3 regions of the Paenisporosarcina macmurdoensis genome follow, and region 2 is predicted to be linked to each of the others. Evidence: riboswitches for the same ligand, from Rfam matches in the RefSeq annotation. Region 2 holds a riboswitch; each other region holds the start of a gene.

Region 1 (4,658 bases), on a different contig from region 2:
ACTTTAAATGAAGATAATTGTAACTATTTACGTAATCACTCAATTGATTCAAACGGTGGAATAAAATGGTTCACTCTATTCTTCTATAAAGAAGATATTCAAATGATGGAAATTGCACAGTATGGCTCTGAAATTGTGCTGTATGGGGTAGATAAAAATGAAGCTGCAGAATTTCAAAAACTCTTCCCTGAAAATGCAGACGCAGAATATTTTAAAGAACACTTAATGTAAGTTGAGGAGGTTTACTTATGGGAAATTTACATATAAAAAATGATACCTTCTCACATGGAAATGAAACACTAAAGCGTTTAAAGAATGTGGACTTCTGGATTCCATTAATGACGGAGTTATTGCCAATTTTTACGGCAATAGAAGTACGGTGTTGGAAAAATGAAACAGAATTGATACAAACCATTAAACCTTATGCACGTACCATTAGAATTGAGACTGATTTAGTCATTTTTACTATGCCACTTAACCACAAGTTAAAAGATTTAATTTTACAATCTGTTAGTAGTGAAACAAATAGTATTCTGTGGTATTCATTACATTTTAAAAAGAATGGGTATCATATTTGTTCTGTAGATGATTATGGTGCTGAACTACATTTCAATCAAATTACGAAAGCAGAAGCTATACATATTCAATCTTTTTTCCAAAACGATACGAACTTTCATTACAAGGAATAAAAAATGGCCTGCACACGAAGTGCAAGCCATTTTTATATTAAATAATCGGTCCGCCTTTTGAGACGATTTCTTCAGCAACTGAGCCGAATTTATTGAAGTTTTCACGGAATTGATCTGCCAATTCTTTTGCTTTTGCGTCATATGCAGAAACATCTGCCCATGCATCGCGTGGATTTAGTACGTTTTCTGGAACACCAGGTACAGCTTTTGGAATCGCTAGCCCGAATACAGAACCTTTGTCTGTTTCTACATTGTCTAATTTACCATCCAACGCCGCGCGCACCATTGCACGTGTATAAGAAAGTTTCATACGTTTACCAACGCCGTATACGCCGCCAGTCCAACCCGTATTTACTAAGAATACTTGTGCATTATGTTCGTCAATTTTCTTTCCTAACATTTCTGCATACACGGTTGCAGGCAATGGAAGGAATGGAGAACCGAAACAAGTTGAGAACGTAGCTTGTGGAGTCGTGATTCCACGCTCAGTTCCTGCAAGTTTCGATGTGAAACCGCTTAAGAAGTGGTACATTGCTTGTTCTTTTGTTAATTTACTGATTGGAGGCAATACGCCAAATGCATCAGCTGTTAAGAAAATGATTGTATTTGGATGACCGGCTACAGAAGGGTCAACAATATTATCAATTGCTTGTAATGGGTAAGCAGCACGTGTGTTTTCAGTTAATGAGATATCCTCGTAATTAGCAATACGTGTATCCGGATCCACTACTACGTTTTCTAATACTGATCCAAAACGGATCGCATCGAAAATTTGTGGTTCATTTTCACGTTTTAAGTTGACTGCTTTTGCATAACAGCCTCCTTCAATATTGAATACACCATTATCTGACCAGCCATGCTCATCATCACCGATTAACTTGCGATCAGCATCAGCTGATAACGTCGTTTTTCCAGTTCCAGATAAACCAAAGAATAAGGCAACATCACCTTTTTCGCCAACGTTTGATGAACAATGCATAGATAAAATGCCTTGTTCAGGAAGTAAATAGTTCATAATAGAGAAAATTGATTTTTTCATTTCTCCAGCATATTCTGTTCCACCAATTAAAATGATGCGTTGTTCCATTGAAACAATGATGAATGCTTCAGAAGCAGTACCATCGATTGCTGGATCAGCTTTAAACGTAGGTGCATAAACAATAGTAAATTGTGATTCATGAACTGCCAATTCTTCTTCCGTAGGACGAATAAATAATTGGTGTGCAAATAGGTTATGCCATGCATATTCATTAATTACTTTGATAGAAAGGCGAGATTCTTTGTCTGCTCCTGCAAAGCCATTAAAAACAAATAGTTCTTCTTTCGATTTTAAATATGTAACAACCTTCTTATATAAAGAGGAAAAAATTTCGGATGAAATCGGTTGATTTACTGTACCCCAATCAATCTTGTCTTTTGAGATATCTTCTTCAACAACATATTTGTCTTTAGGAGAACGTCCTGTATATTTCCCTGTCTCTACTTTTACAGCTCCAGTTGATGTTAAGACAGCTTCTCCGCGTAATGTTGCTTTCTCCACTAATTGTGGTACTGAAAGTTGTACATGCACGTTTTTGCCATTTAACAAGTCGTTCAGTTCGTTGATAGTGTTCACTGAATTCATGTATATGTACCTTCCTTTTTCTTATATTCCCAATCCATTGGGGTGTTTTTTTATTCGTTGATTAGTATAACACATTCCGCTCATTAAACTACACTAATAGCCTAATTAAATTCCTCTTAAATTTCTCTTTAATGAAGAATAATAAATAATATTTGACATAGAGGGATTAGTTTATTATGATGTAAAACTGAACGGATACTCTTATCCCGAGCTGGTTGAGGGGTCAGGCCCTATGAAACCCGGCAACCTGCAGTTATGAAGTAAGTAGTAATTAGCAAAGGTGCTGAACCTGAAGCAAGGTGTATTCCTTGGATGATAAGAGTGAAAGATGCCTATTAATGTATACTTTCCTCATGTGATTTACGTGAGAGAGGGTTTTTTTTATGACATCTCCCTTTATCCTCGTGTGCAGAAGCCCGATAAGGCGGAAGGTTTTAATCGACTGAATAAGCTGAACATGGGAAATGAGTACCGTTTGAATTTTCCGAGAGAAATCTCGAAGGATATAGGAGGAAATACCAATGACAAATCGTCGTCTATTTACATCAGAATCAGTAACAGAAGGGCATCCAGATAAGATTTGTGATCAAATCTCAGATGCAATTTTAGATGCAATTTTAACTGAAGATCCTAACGCACGTGTTGCATGTGAAACGACAGTAACAACAGGTTTAGTACTGGTTGCTGGAGAAATCACAACAACAGCTTATGTGGATATTCAAAAAGTTGTACGTGAAACAGTCCGCGAAATCGGCTATACACGTGCAAAATATGGTTTTGACTCAGAGACTTCTGCAGTATTAACTGCAATCGATGAGCAATCTCCTGACATCGCTATGGGTGTTGATAGAGCATTAGAGGCGCGTGAAGGCTCTATGACTGATTCAGACATCGATGCAATCGGAGCAGGTGACCAAGGTTTAATGTTCGGTTTTGCTTGTAATGAAACACCGGAATTAATGCCACTTCCAATTAGTATGGCTCATAAGTTAGCTCGTCGTTTAGCGGAAGTTCGTAAAGAAGAAGTATTATCATATTTACGTCCCGATGGTAAAACACAAGTCACGGTTGAGTATGATGAAAACAATAAACCGTTGCGCATTGATACAATTGTTATTTCAACTCAACATCACCCTGAAGTAACGCTTGAGCAAATTCAACGTAACATTAAAGAACATGTCATTAAACCTGTTGTACCAGCAGAATTAATTGACGAAAATACAAAATACTTTATTAATCCAACTGGTCGTTTCGTAATTGGTGGACCTCAAGGTGATGCTGGCTTAACAGGACGTAAAATTATCGTAGATACTTACGGTGGTTATGCACGTCACGGTGGCGGAGCATTCTCTGGTAAGGATCCTACAAAAGTGGATCGTTCAGCAGCATACGCAGCACGATACGTAGCAAAAAACCTTGTAGCAGCAGGACTAGCTGACCGTTGTGAAGTTCAACTTGCTTATGCAATTGGAGTAGCACAACCGGTATCGATCGCTATCGACACATTCGGTACTGGCACAGTTAGTGAATCTAAACTTGTTGAATTAGTTCGCGAGTTATTCGACCTACGACCTGCAGGTATCATCAAAATGTTAGATCTTCGTCGTCCGATTTACAAACAAACTGCTGCTTACGGGCACTTTGGTCGTACAGACTTAGATGTACCTTGGGAAAAAACAGACAAAGCTGCTCTTTTGAAAGAAAAAGCTGGCGAATAAAACAAAACTGTTCCGGATTAATCCGGAACAGTTTTTTTCTGTAGAAAAATGGGTGAATGGTAAGAATTGAGCGGGAACAAATCAATCTTGAGTGGGAAAATATTTTTATAATAGGATTGATTCCACAACCGCAGCGAAGCGAAAGTCAAACTAATTATCACACGGACATTATGGACAAAAATGGGTGAAGGGAATAAATATAGTGCGAAGGGGAATAAACCAATTTGAAAGGGAATAAACATCGAGTGAAAGGTAATAAATCAATTTGAAAGGGAATAAACACCGAGCGAAGGGGAATAAACCAATTTGAACGACAATATACCAAACAGTTGGTACATATCAAATTAAAAGAGCAGGCACTTAAACGCCTGCTCATTCTATTTAGTACTTGTATTTTGTTGCATCGCTTTATAAATTTGCCCTTTTTCAGCGTATTCTTTTACAATTCGCTTCATATCTAGTCGGTCTTCATCATTTAATTCACGTACGACTTTCGCAGGTCGACCTAATGCAAGCATGCCTGCCGGGATAATCTTTCCTGGAGGAACTAAGCTTCCAGCTCCAATGAATGCACCTTCCCCAATTTCAGCTCCATCTAAAATAATTGAACCCATTCCCACTAAAGCG
Region 2 (4,658 bases):
CGAAAGCCTAATCGTTTGCCTCCAATATTTAAGATAGCAATATAGTCTAGATGTGGATATTCTTTGCCGAGTTCATTGCCAAGTTCTGAATGATAGGATTCAGCATAAACAATACCTGCTAGATACTTCCCTACTGGAGTTTGAACGAGTTCTCTTCGTTTTCGTCGAATATAGCGTTCGATTTTATTTTCTTCCATATCGAGTATTTTTTCTTCAAATTGATCAAAACTAAAATGTTCATTTGTCTTAAGACGATTCAACATTTTATCTTCAAATTCTTCAATTGAAATTAAATAAAATAATGCATTGAGGCGCTGAGCATGGGCATTTTCATTTTTTTCCCATTCCCATGTATCATATTGTCTAACGAGCTCTACAAATTCGGCAATGGCATCAGTTGGCTCCAATAGTTGCTTTTTAACTAGATAGTCATAAAACATTGACGTAGCTGAAGTTAACTTCCCTTCTTCATCTTCAACTACAACATGTCCCCACTCATAATCATTAAAATGTAACGCAGTTTTATGGTGATCAAGCATCTGGACTTTTCCATCTGATCGATAAAAGAGATTAAGTTTTTTTTCGTTTTCTGCATTAACGGATAAATCCGTAATAAATAAAAAGGTATTCTTATCATCATTTTCCAAGAACCATTCGACTTCGCGGTTTAGACTAGCAATCGAATTGTATCTCACCTTCACCTGTTTACCAAAAGCGAGTTTCGCTAATATACCGCATCCGACACCATCCAAATCATTATGCGTCAACAGTTTATACATATTCTTCACCTCTCATCGTAGTATGGATGTAAAAGATGAAAATTATTGATACAGATTGTACTTTTTACACGTGATAGGAAACATCATTAATGGAAAAAGGAATCAAATTCATCCGTGGTTAGTGATGAAACTTTAGGGAAGAATACTTTTGTGTTTCTATTTTTGAATGGAGGATGAAAAATTATGGCTAAAATCACAGTAGAAAAACCATATGAAGACGTGAAAAATGCTTTAGAAGAAAAAGGACATACAGTGACAATGTTCAATAGCGATGAAAATGTTTCCGGTTATGATTTAGGCGTCGTAAGAGGAATTAACGAAGGACATAGTGATGAATTCACTTTTCCGGTTGTAGCAATGTCAGGAATGTCCATTGACAATGTAGTGGAAGCCGTCGAACACCGATTAAGTCAGTCTTAAACAGAAGGGGTATTTTATACATTTGAACGCAGCAAGCACTTAACTTAAAGAACAAAAAGCTGAGCAATGGCCAACGCCTCCGCTCTGCTTTTTTGTAAAGGTAATTCTATGGATAGGAGGTGTAAACATGGATTCACAACGTGCACAAGAAATCTCTAATTCAAAAAACATGATAAGTGTCTCCTATAAAGGTGACCCTGTTTATATAGAGCATGTCGATCAAAGTAATGGGCATGTAACTATACATCCGCTTGACGATCCAACTAGTAAAAAAAGTGTTGATGTAACAGAATTAATAGAGCATTAATGGAATGACATTCCTACATTAGGGATTGCTTCTCTCCCTATAACCTGCAGAATAATAGTAATTAAATTAAGTTTAAATACATGTTGACAATACTTTCCGATAAATGCTAGTATTTCCCTTATGATTAAAAATAATTAAATTAAGCACTCTTATCAAGAGCTGGCAGAGGGATTTTGGCCCTATGACGCCCAGCAACCGACCGTAATACCGTTGTGAGACGGGGCGCATTATGCGCCAGGAGAAAATCCTGTAAGGCACGGTGCTAATTCCATCAGAAAAGAAATTTTCTGAAAGATAAGAGGCAAAGAATTCTATTTTCTTTAGCCTCTTTCTGTATGGAAAGAGGCTTTTTATATTGTGCAAGAAAGGATGATGATTTCCTGAATTAGTAAAAGTGTTCAAACAGTTTTAATAAATTACTATCCATTCACTTACGGAAAAAGGAGAAATATAATGAAAAAAACACCGAACTTTTTACTCTGTTTATTAATACTAATTGCAACAATCCTAGTTGGTTGTCAACCGAATGCAAGTAACGGTGAGGATAAAGTTAAACCCGTTAATGCATCATCTAAGTCTGCTCATCCACTTGCAAATAAAAAAATCGCATTAATCATGCAGCAAAATCTTGGTACTTTTTCAGCTCAATATATTGAAGGTGTAAAAGAGCAAGTTGCTAGTTTTGGAGGCACTACTACTGTTTTCACTTCTGAAGGTGATTTAGCCAAAATGGCATCAAATATAGATGCCGCTGTCAATCAAGGTTTCGATGGAATATTAATCGATCACGGAACAAAAGAAGCCTTAAACCAAGGTGTTGAAAAAGCTATTGAAAATGAAATTCCTGTGGTAGCTTTTGATGCAGGTGTTGACGTTAAAGGTGTCCCTGTTTTAGAGCAAGGTGACCAAAAGATGGCCGAAATGACATTGAACAAATTGAAGGAAGATTCAAATGGCAAAGCCAATATCGTGAAAATATGGGTTGCTGGATTTGCTCCCATGGAAAGAAGACAAATTGCTTACAAAGAATTTTTAACAGACAACCCTGATATCAAAGAAGTAGCAGCGTTTGGCGCTGCAACTCAAAATACTGCTCTTGATACTCAAGCTCAAATGGAAGCTATTTTAAAACAATATCCTAATGAAGGTGATATTACAGCGGTCTGGGCCGCATGGGATGAGTTTGCTAAAGGTGCCGTCCGAGCAATCGAACAAGCTGGACGCACTGATATTAAGGTATATAGCATAGATATGAGTGATGAAGATTTACAAATGATGCAAAAGGAAAAGAGTCCTTGGGTAGCATCTGCAGCTGTTGACCCTACTGACATTGGGCGAATCCAAGTTCGTTATTTATATCAAAAAATCAATGGCGAAAGCCCTTCAGATCAAGTCGTTCTTGAACCAGTTTTTGTAGATACTGAGAAACTGCCTAATACCAATGTAACTACTAATGAACTCCATGAATATATCAAAGGCTGGGGTGCAAGTGACCAAGGCTATACTGACGCGTTAAAAGAATTAGAAAATCAATAAGTTGGAATTGAAGCTGAAGCTTGTCCCGTTCAATTGGGCTGGCTTCTTCTTAATAAAGGAGAATTATTATGACGGATACTTTACTTTCAATGAATGAAATACAAAAGAAGTTCGGAAAAATAGTTGCCTTAAACCAAGCGAGTTTTCAACTTAATAAAGGAGAAATTCACGCTCTCCTTGGTGCAAATGGTGCTGGGAAAAGCACATTAATAAAAATACTATCCGGCGTATATGAACAAGATGGTGGCCAAATTTTATTGGAAGGTAAAAGCATTCGCATTCCTACTCCCAAAATCGCAAAAAAACATGGGATTTTTTGTGTATATCAAGAAGTCGATACCGCTATTATCCCTGAGTTATCTGTCGCTGAAAATATAATGCTAGATACATTTGTAACTGATAGCAAAATTTTTGTATCAAAAAGCAAACTTAATCAACAAGCACAGGAAGTCTTAAAGCAAATACAATCGGAATATATATCTGTTCAACAACCTGCTTTTCATCTTTCTTTAGCAGAAAAACAATTGATATTGATTGCCCGTGCACTTGTCCATTTAGCTAAAATCATTATCTTCGATGAACCCACTGCACCTTTGTCGGTCCATGAATCTGAACGACTATATTCCGTTGTTCGAAAATTAAAGAACAAAGGTGTCGGCTGTGTCTTCATTACTCACCGATTACCTGAAGTTTTTGAAATCTGTGATCGAGTAACTGTTATGCGTGAAGGAACTACAGTTCAAACCTTCAATACTTCGCAAACGACACAGAATGAAATCGTTGAATCTATGCTCGGTGTTTCGTTCAATAAAGAACTTAATAATCACAAGATACATATTGGAACATCATTACTAGAAGTTAAAAATCTATCTGATAGTCAAAAACTGAAAAATATTTCATTGTCAGTTTCCAAAGGGGAAATTGTTGGCATCGTAGGTTTAGTAGGTGCAGGAAAAACAGAACTTGCTAATACTTTATTTGGTTTTAGTCCGAAGAGAAAAGGCAGCATCCACTTAGCTGGAAAAGAGGTTCACGCAAAACATCCGAGCGACGCCATAAAGGCTGGAATGGCACTTATTCCTGAGGAACGCAGAAAACAAGGATTGTTTGTTTATGAATCATTGAAAACAAATGCTACCTTCCCTAATTTGAGGAAATTCACACGTAATATATTCATGAATAAAACTGCAGAAAAAGAGTTTGCTGAATCAATCGTCGAAAGATTACGCATCAAAACTAACAGTGTAGAATCACCTCTTGTTCATTTAAGTGGGGGAAATCAACAGAAAGTAGTTATTGGGAAATGGATGTCTCTCGATACTGAACTTTACTTATTTGATGAACCTACAAAAGGAGTCGACATTGGCGCCAAGGTAGATATCTTCAAACTGATTAGAGAGCTTGCTGATAAAGGTAAAGGAATACTTTATTTTTCAAGTGAAATACACGAAGTTCTCGGGCTTTCTAGTCGAATATTGGTTATGTATGACGGTCACATCGTAAAAGAATTATCGCGCGAAGAAGCAACACAGGAAAATATATTGTTGTATGCAAGTGGTGGAAAGGAAGAAATTCATGAAAGAAAAAATCATTCAATTTCTATTTAAATATGGCGC
Region 3 (4,658 bases), on a different contig from region 2:
ACTACATTTTTTATTGTTGCTACTTTGATTTGATATGAGAATAAAAACTCCCACGCTTCCAAGATTTTTTTCGCTTCAAATGCATCTTTTCCCCACACGGTAATTCCATGATTTTCAATGAGAATTGCCCCACTGTCACCATTTACATAGCGATCGAATTGTTCGGCTAGAGTCGGGATGTGTGCAATGTTCGCGATAATCGGAATGCTGACTTTGGCGTCTTGCTCCCATGAACCGAGAGCTTTGATAATTTCATTTCCCGTGAATTCAATATGCGTTTCGTTTTTGTACAGTTCTGTAATCACATTGTTATCAATGGTATGCACATGAAGAACGCAGCCTGCGTTGGTTTTATTATAAATTTTTGCGTGCAGCAATGTTTCCGCGGAAGGTTTCGACGTTGTGTCCTCTAACTTTTCTCCATTTGAATCGACTAATAGAAAGTCGTGATTCGTAAATTTACGTTTGTCTTTTCCAGAAGCTGTGACTAGAAAGGTAACGGGATCATTCGAGACTTTAATCGATAAATTACCACTTGTTCCAAAAAACCAATCGCGATCGGCTAATTCTTTTTTGATAGCTGCCAGATCGCTCCAACGCGAAAAGTACTTGCTCATGTGTGTACCTCCAATTGCTTTAAAATGTGAATGACATCGTAAAAAGTTTCAAATGACTCAAACGCAATGTCGAGTTCTACGCACTTTTCACTGAGGAAATCGCGTGCAATGACTTGGTCCGCCAGTTTGGCAGCTTGTAGATCGGTAATGGAATCGCCAATGACGATTTTATATGTGTTGTCTTCACTCAGTTTGCGTATGATAGACGGTTTACAGCAGCCACAACCATTTGAACAAAGTTCATCACATGTGTGTGGCCACTCGATGGAAATCATATCACCTGAGAAATCTGCGACATTGCAATAAATATGGTCTTCAGACATGTAATCTTTCAGCAATGGTTTGACGAAGAAATCAATGCCCCCTGATACGATAAAGAGTGGAATCTGTTGCGACTTCGTATACGCAACAAAGTCTTCAAAACCTTCGCGAATTTGTGCCTGGTCGAGGACAAATTGCGTGATTTCATCTTTTTGGTCCGTTGAAAGCAAGTTAAATAGTTGTGTAACACCTTGTTGAATGGATATTTGTTGGCCAAGAATTTGGTCTTTTATCGGCTCCCATTCAGGTGGTGCGAACTTTTTCATGATGGCCATGATATTGTCTTTAGTTGTGATGGTGCCATCAAAATCACAAAAAATAACTGGTTGGCTCATCGGACTTTGTCACCCCACAATTCAAGTGCTTGTTGAAGTTCTTCGTTTGTTTGTGCAGCGTCTGATAATGTTTTCTTTGAAAGTGTGGCATCGACCGCTTGTCTGAATGCCTTCCCACCTGCTGCAGAACCTGCTGGATGCCCGTGCACTCCGCCCCCTGCATTAATTACCGAGTCAATTCCAAAATCTTCGATAAGTTGCGGTACCATTCCCGGATGGATTCCCGCTGACGGTACAGGAAGTGTTGGTTTGACGTAATCCGGTTTCGTTAGTGATTCCACAATCTGTAGCGTTTCGCTTTTTTCAAGAGCCACACTTCCATATGGCGACGGGAATAAGGAGAAATCCGCGCCTGCAAAACGAAGTAATTTGCCTAGTGCGAGTTGGTTTGACAGCCCATACTGTGGAGATGGTGTGAATGCTCCTGAAACAGCCGGATGCGCCATGATTGGAACAGTGATTTCCCTATCTTCAGCTAAACTATGAAGCGTATCGAGTCCATATGCATAGACATTAAACAACAACATGTCTGCTCCGAGCTCTGTTGCACGCTTCGCTTTTTCTCTTAAGTCAAATGTTCGACCTGTTAAATTCACAGCGTAGCGTGTGCGATGTCCCGTTTCCGAGTAGACTTTTTCAAGTACTTCGCGACCTTTCGTAATCCGTTCTTCAAAAGGCGTTAAGTCGTTGTCGAACAAAATCTCATCGTCTTTCACAAAATCCACGCCACCTCTTGCTTGTTGTTCAAGTTGGTTTAGTAAAAAAGATAAATCTTTGCCAAGGATTCCTTTGAAAATACTCATCACAAATGGTCGATCTTGTACACCCGTCCACTTGCGAATGCCTTCAATCCCAAACTTAGGTCCTTTGAAGTGAGTAGCTAGCTCCGCACTAAACTCCAAATTAAGTAATTTGATCTCTCCATCAAGCGATAGTTTGCCAAAAGTCGTCGTTAAAATGGCAGGTAAATCGGGACTAAAATTTGCAGCAGGATAGGCAATTTGAATAATTCCTTTCGTGCGCTCCTCACCTAATGCTTGGACAGATACGACGCGCCCTTTATGTTTCTTTAATTGTTGTTGTTCGAGTTGAGGCAAGTCCGTCCAAGAACCAACTGTCAGCCCAAGTGCGATGCCTTCCGCTTTTTTCTCTAAATTTCTTACGTTATGAACTAAATAACTCGCGATTACTTCACTCAATGTCGTCACCTCTTTAATCCACATAAAAAAACCTCTTCACAAAAAAGAAGAGGTTAGTAAAAACTAACATCCTCTTATCTGTCAGCTACTGCTGCAAGAATTAGCACCGTGCCTACTCGCGTAAGTCGGTTGCCGGGTTTCATAGGGCTAGTTCCCTCCACCTGCTCTTGATAAGAAAAATGTAGATATGTATTTTTAAAAATATAAATCGAATTATTGCATCTATTCCCATTAATGTCAACCCTATTATTATAAAAATCTGAATTGAAGAAATTGACTGATAGTTACAAAGAGGAGTAGGATGAACTTGAATATAAATACAAATCCTGGAGGTTTTCTAGTTGAGATTACAAGATAAAGTAGCGATTGTCACTGGTGGCGCAAGTGGGATTGGCGAATTTACTGTGCGTGAAATGCTCAAGCAAGGCGCGAAAGTAGTCATCGCAGATTTTGATGATGCGGGTGGTCAAAAACTTGCGGACGAACTAGGTGAAGGCGTTTCATTCATCCATGTTGACGTTTCAAATGAGGAACAAGTTGAAGCAATGGTTAAGCACTCCGTGGATACGTTTGGCAAAGTGGATATTTTATTTAGCAACGCAGGTATCGGGTCAACTGGTTCTACTCATGAGTTGTCATTGGAAGACTGGAATAAAACGATTTCCGTTAACTTATCTGGCGTATTTTTATGTGCGAAATACGCATTAATAGAAATGGTCAAACAAGGTAGCGGGAGCATCGTCAACTGCGCATCCATCTTAGGTCATGTTGGCCAAGCAGCTACCGCTTCTTACACAGCAGCAAAAGGTGGCGTCGTAAACATGACACGCGCCCTTGCTGTGGAATATGCTTCTCAAGGTATTCGTGTAAACGCCGTGTGTCCTGGTTACATCAACACGCCATTGCTGGATCAATTAGATGATGCGACAAGGAAACACTTGGTATCACTACACCCACTTGGCCGCCTAGGTGAATCACAAGAAGTGGCAAACGCCGTTGTTTTCCTTGCCTCAGATGAAGCGAGTTTTGTCACAGGGGCGAACTTATTGGTAGATGGTGGGTATACTGCTCAGTAACCTTCTGTTGTTAAGTTGAAAAGATGATTCCTTTATAAAAAGAGACCTGGCTCGCCGAAAAAGCGAAGCAGGTCTCTTGTTTTAATTAGGAGAAAATTGGATAGTTGCGACAATAACGTGAAAAGTTACGACAATAATTCAAGAAGTTACGATGATAACGGTAAAAGTTGCGACGATAACTAATAAAGTTGCGACAATAGAAGCAAATCTGAGGTTACAGCTAAACTATAAGCCAGAATAAGATGATAATCCCGATCATCATTAGCCCCATAAGAAACGAGACTGTACGAAACGCTGGAATATAATGACTTTGAGAAAAAAACTTTTTACAAAGCCATAAAACAAATACAAAAAATATGTCGATAAACTCTATTGATCCAACGACACCGAAATCTTCAATCTCTCCATCTTCATCGTCTTTGTATGTTTTAAATGCGGAATAAAAGCAAGAAATGCCAACAAGTCCGAATAAAACAGTTGCGATAATGGAGATCCAAATCGACACATAACTTCCCCCTTAAGATCACGCATTACGTGTTCAATTCCTGCATCATACCATTACGAAATAAACTTCAATCCAACCGCTGCACTTAACACCATGGCAATAAACAACACGCGCAACCACGTTTTAGGCTCCCCGTATAATATCATGCCTAAAATCGCACCGCCAGAGGCACCAATACCTGTCCATACCGCATAAGCCGTTCCCATTGGAAGACTTTCCATCGCTAACGCAAGGAACAAGAAACTAGCGCCAAAGCTGACGAACAATCCTGTGATCGATTTCCAGTTGCGATTTTTATGCACTTGGTTGATCATCACTACTCCAGTCATTTCAAATAGTCCTGCAATGATTAAAAATAGCCAAGCCATTAGGATGCCACCTCTTCCTGTTCTTTCGTCACTAACTTGAGTCCGACAACGCCCAGTAACAACAGCGCAATTAACCCAATTTTCGCGATGCTAAAGTCTTGTCCAAAAAATAAGATATCTGCGATTACTGTACCTGCTGTTCCAAGTCCCACGAACACCGCGTAGACGGTCCCCACCGGTAATGTTTTCCCTGCCATAATCATTAAATAAAAACTCACAGCAATGGCTATTGCGGTT

The links. A riboswitch is a leader RNA that binds a small molecule or an ion and turns the genes downstream of it on or off. The one in region 2 is predicted to bind S-adenosylmethionine.
Region 1: it holds a riboswitch for S-adenosylmethionine, as region 2 does, so the genes downstream of both, metK (methionine adenosyltransferase) here and ACFPYN_RS12395 (sugar ABC transporter substrate-binding protein) in region 2, are expected to answer to the same signal.
Region 3: it holds a riboswitch for S-adenosylmethionine, as region 2 does, so the genes downstream of both, ACFPYN_RS05215 (2,3-diketo-5-methylthiopentyl-1-phosphate enolase) here and ACFPYN_RS12395 (sugar ABC transporter substrate-binding protein) in region 2, are expected to answer to the same signal.

The regions. Positions count from the first base shown of each region.
Region 1 is NZ_JBHSRI010000007.1:15,034-19,691, forward strand. Features, by position in the region: gene ACFPYN_RS06660 (hypothetical protein) at 1-231, shown strand, start outside; gene ACFPYN_RS06665 (hypothetical protein) at 249-689, shown strand; gene pckA (phosphoenolpyruvate carboxykinase (ATP)) at 727-2,313, opposite strand; SAM riboswitch class I at 2,512-2,635, shown strand; gene metK (methionine adenosyltransferase) at 2,835-4,031, shown strand; gene ACFPYN_RS06680 (gamma carbonic anhydrase) at 4,409-4,658, opposite strand, start outside.
Region 2 is NZ_JBHSRI010000018.1:521,159-525,816, forward strand. Features, by position in the region: gene ACFPYN_RS12380 (DHH family phosphoesterase) at 1-779, opposite strand, end outside; gene ACFPYN_RS12385 (YkuS family protein) at 963-1,199, shown strand; gene ACFPYN_RS12390 (H-type small acid-soluble spore protein) at 1,327-1,506, shown strand; SAM riboswitch class I at 1,653-1,807, shown strand; gene ACFPYN_RS12395 (sugar ABC transporter substrate-binding protein) at 1,960-3,042, shown strand; gene ACFPYN_RS12400 (sugar ABC transporter ATP-binding protein) at 3,111-4,649, shown strand; gene ACFPYN_RS12405 (ABC transporter permease) at 4,618-4,658, shown strand, end outside.
Region 3 is NZ_JBHSRI010000004.1:44,524-49,181, reverse strand. Features, by position in the region: gene ACFPYN_RS05225 (methylthioribulose 1-phosphate dehydratase) at 1-617, opposite strand, end outside; gene ACFPYN_RS05220 (2-hydroxy-3-keto-5-methylthiopentenyl-1-phosphate phosphatase) at 614-1,273, opposite strand; gene ACFPYN_RS05215 (2,3-diketo-5-methylthiopentyl-1-phosphate enolase) at 1,270-2,472, opposite strand; SAM riboswitch class I at 2,544-2,649, opposite strand; gene ACFPYN_RS05210 (SDR family NAD(P)-dependent oxidoreductase) at 2,814-3,548, shown strand; gene ACFPYN_RS05205 (hypothetical protein) at 3,769-4,053, opposite strand; gene ACFPYN_RS05200 (DMT family transporter) at 4,107-4,421, opposite strand; gene ACFPYN_RS05195 (DMT family transporter) at 4,421-4,658, opposite strand, start outside.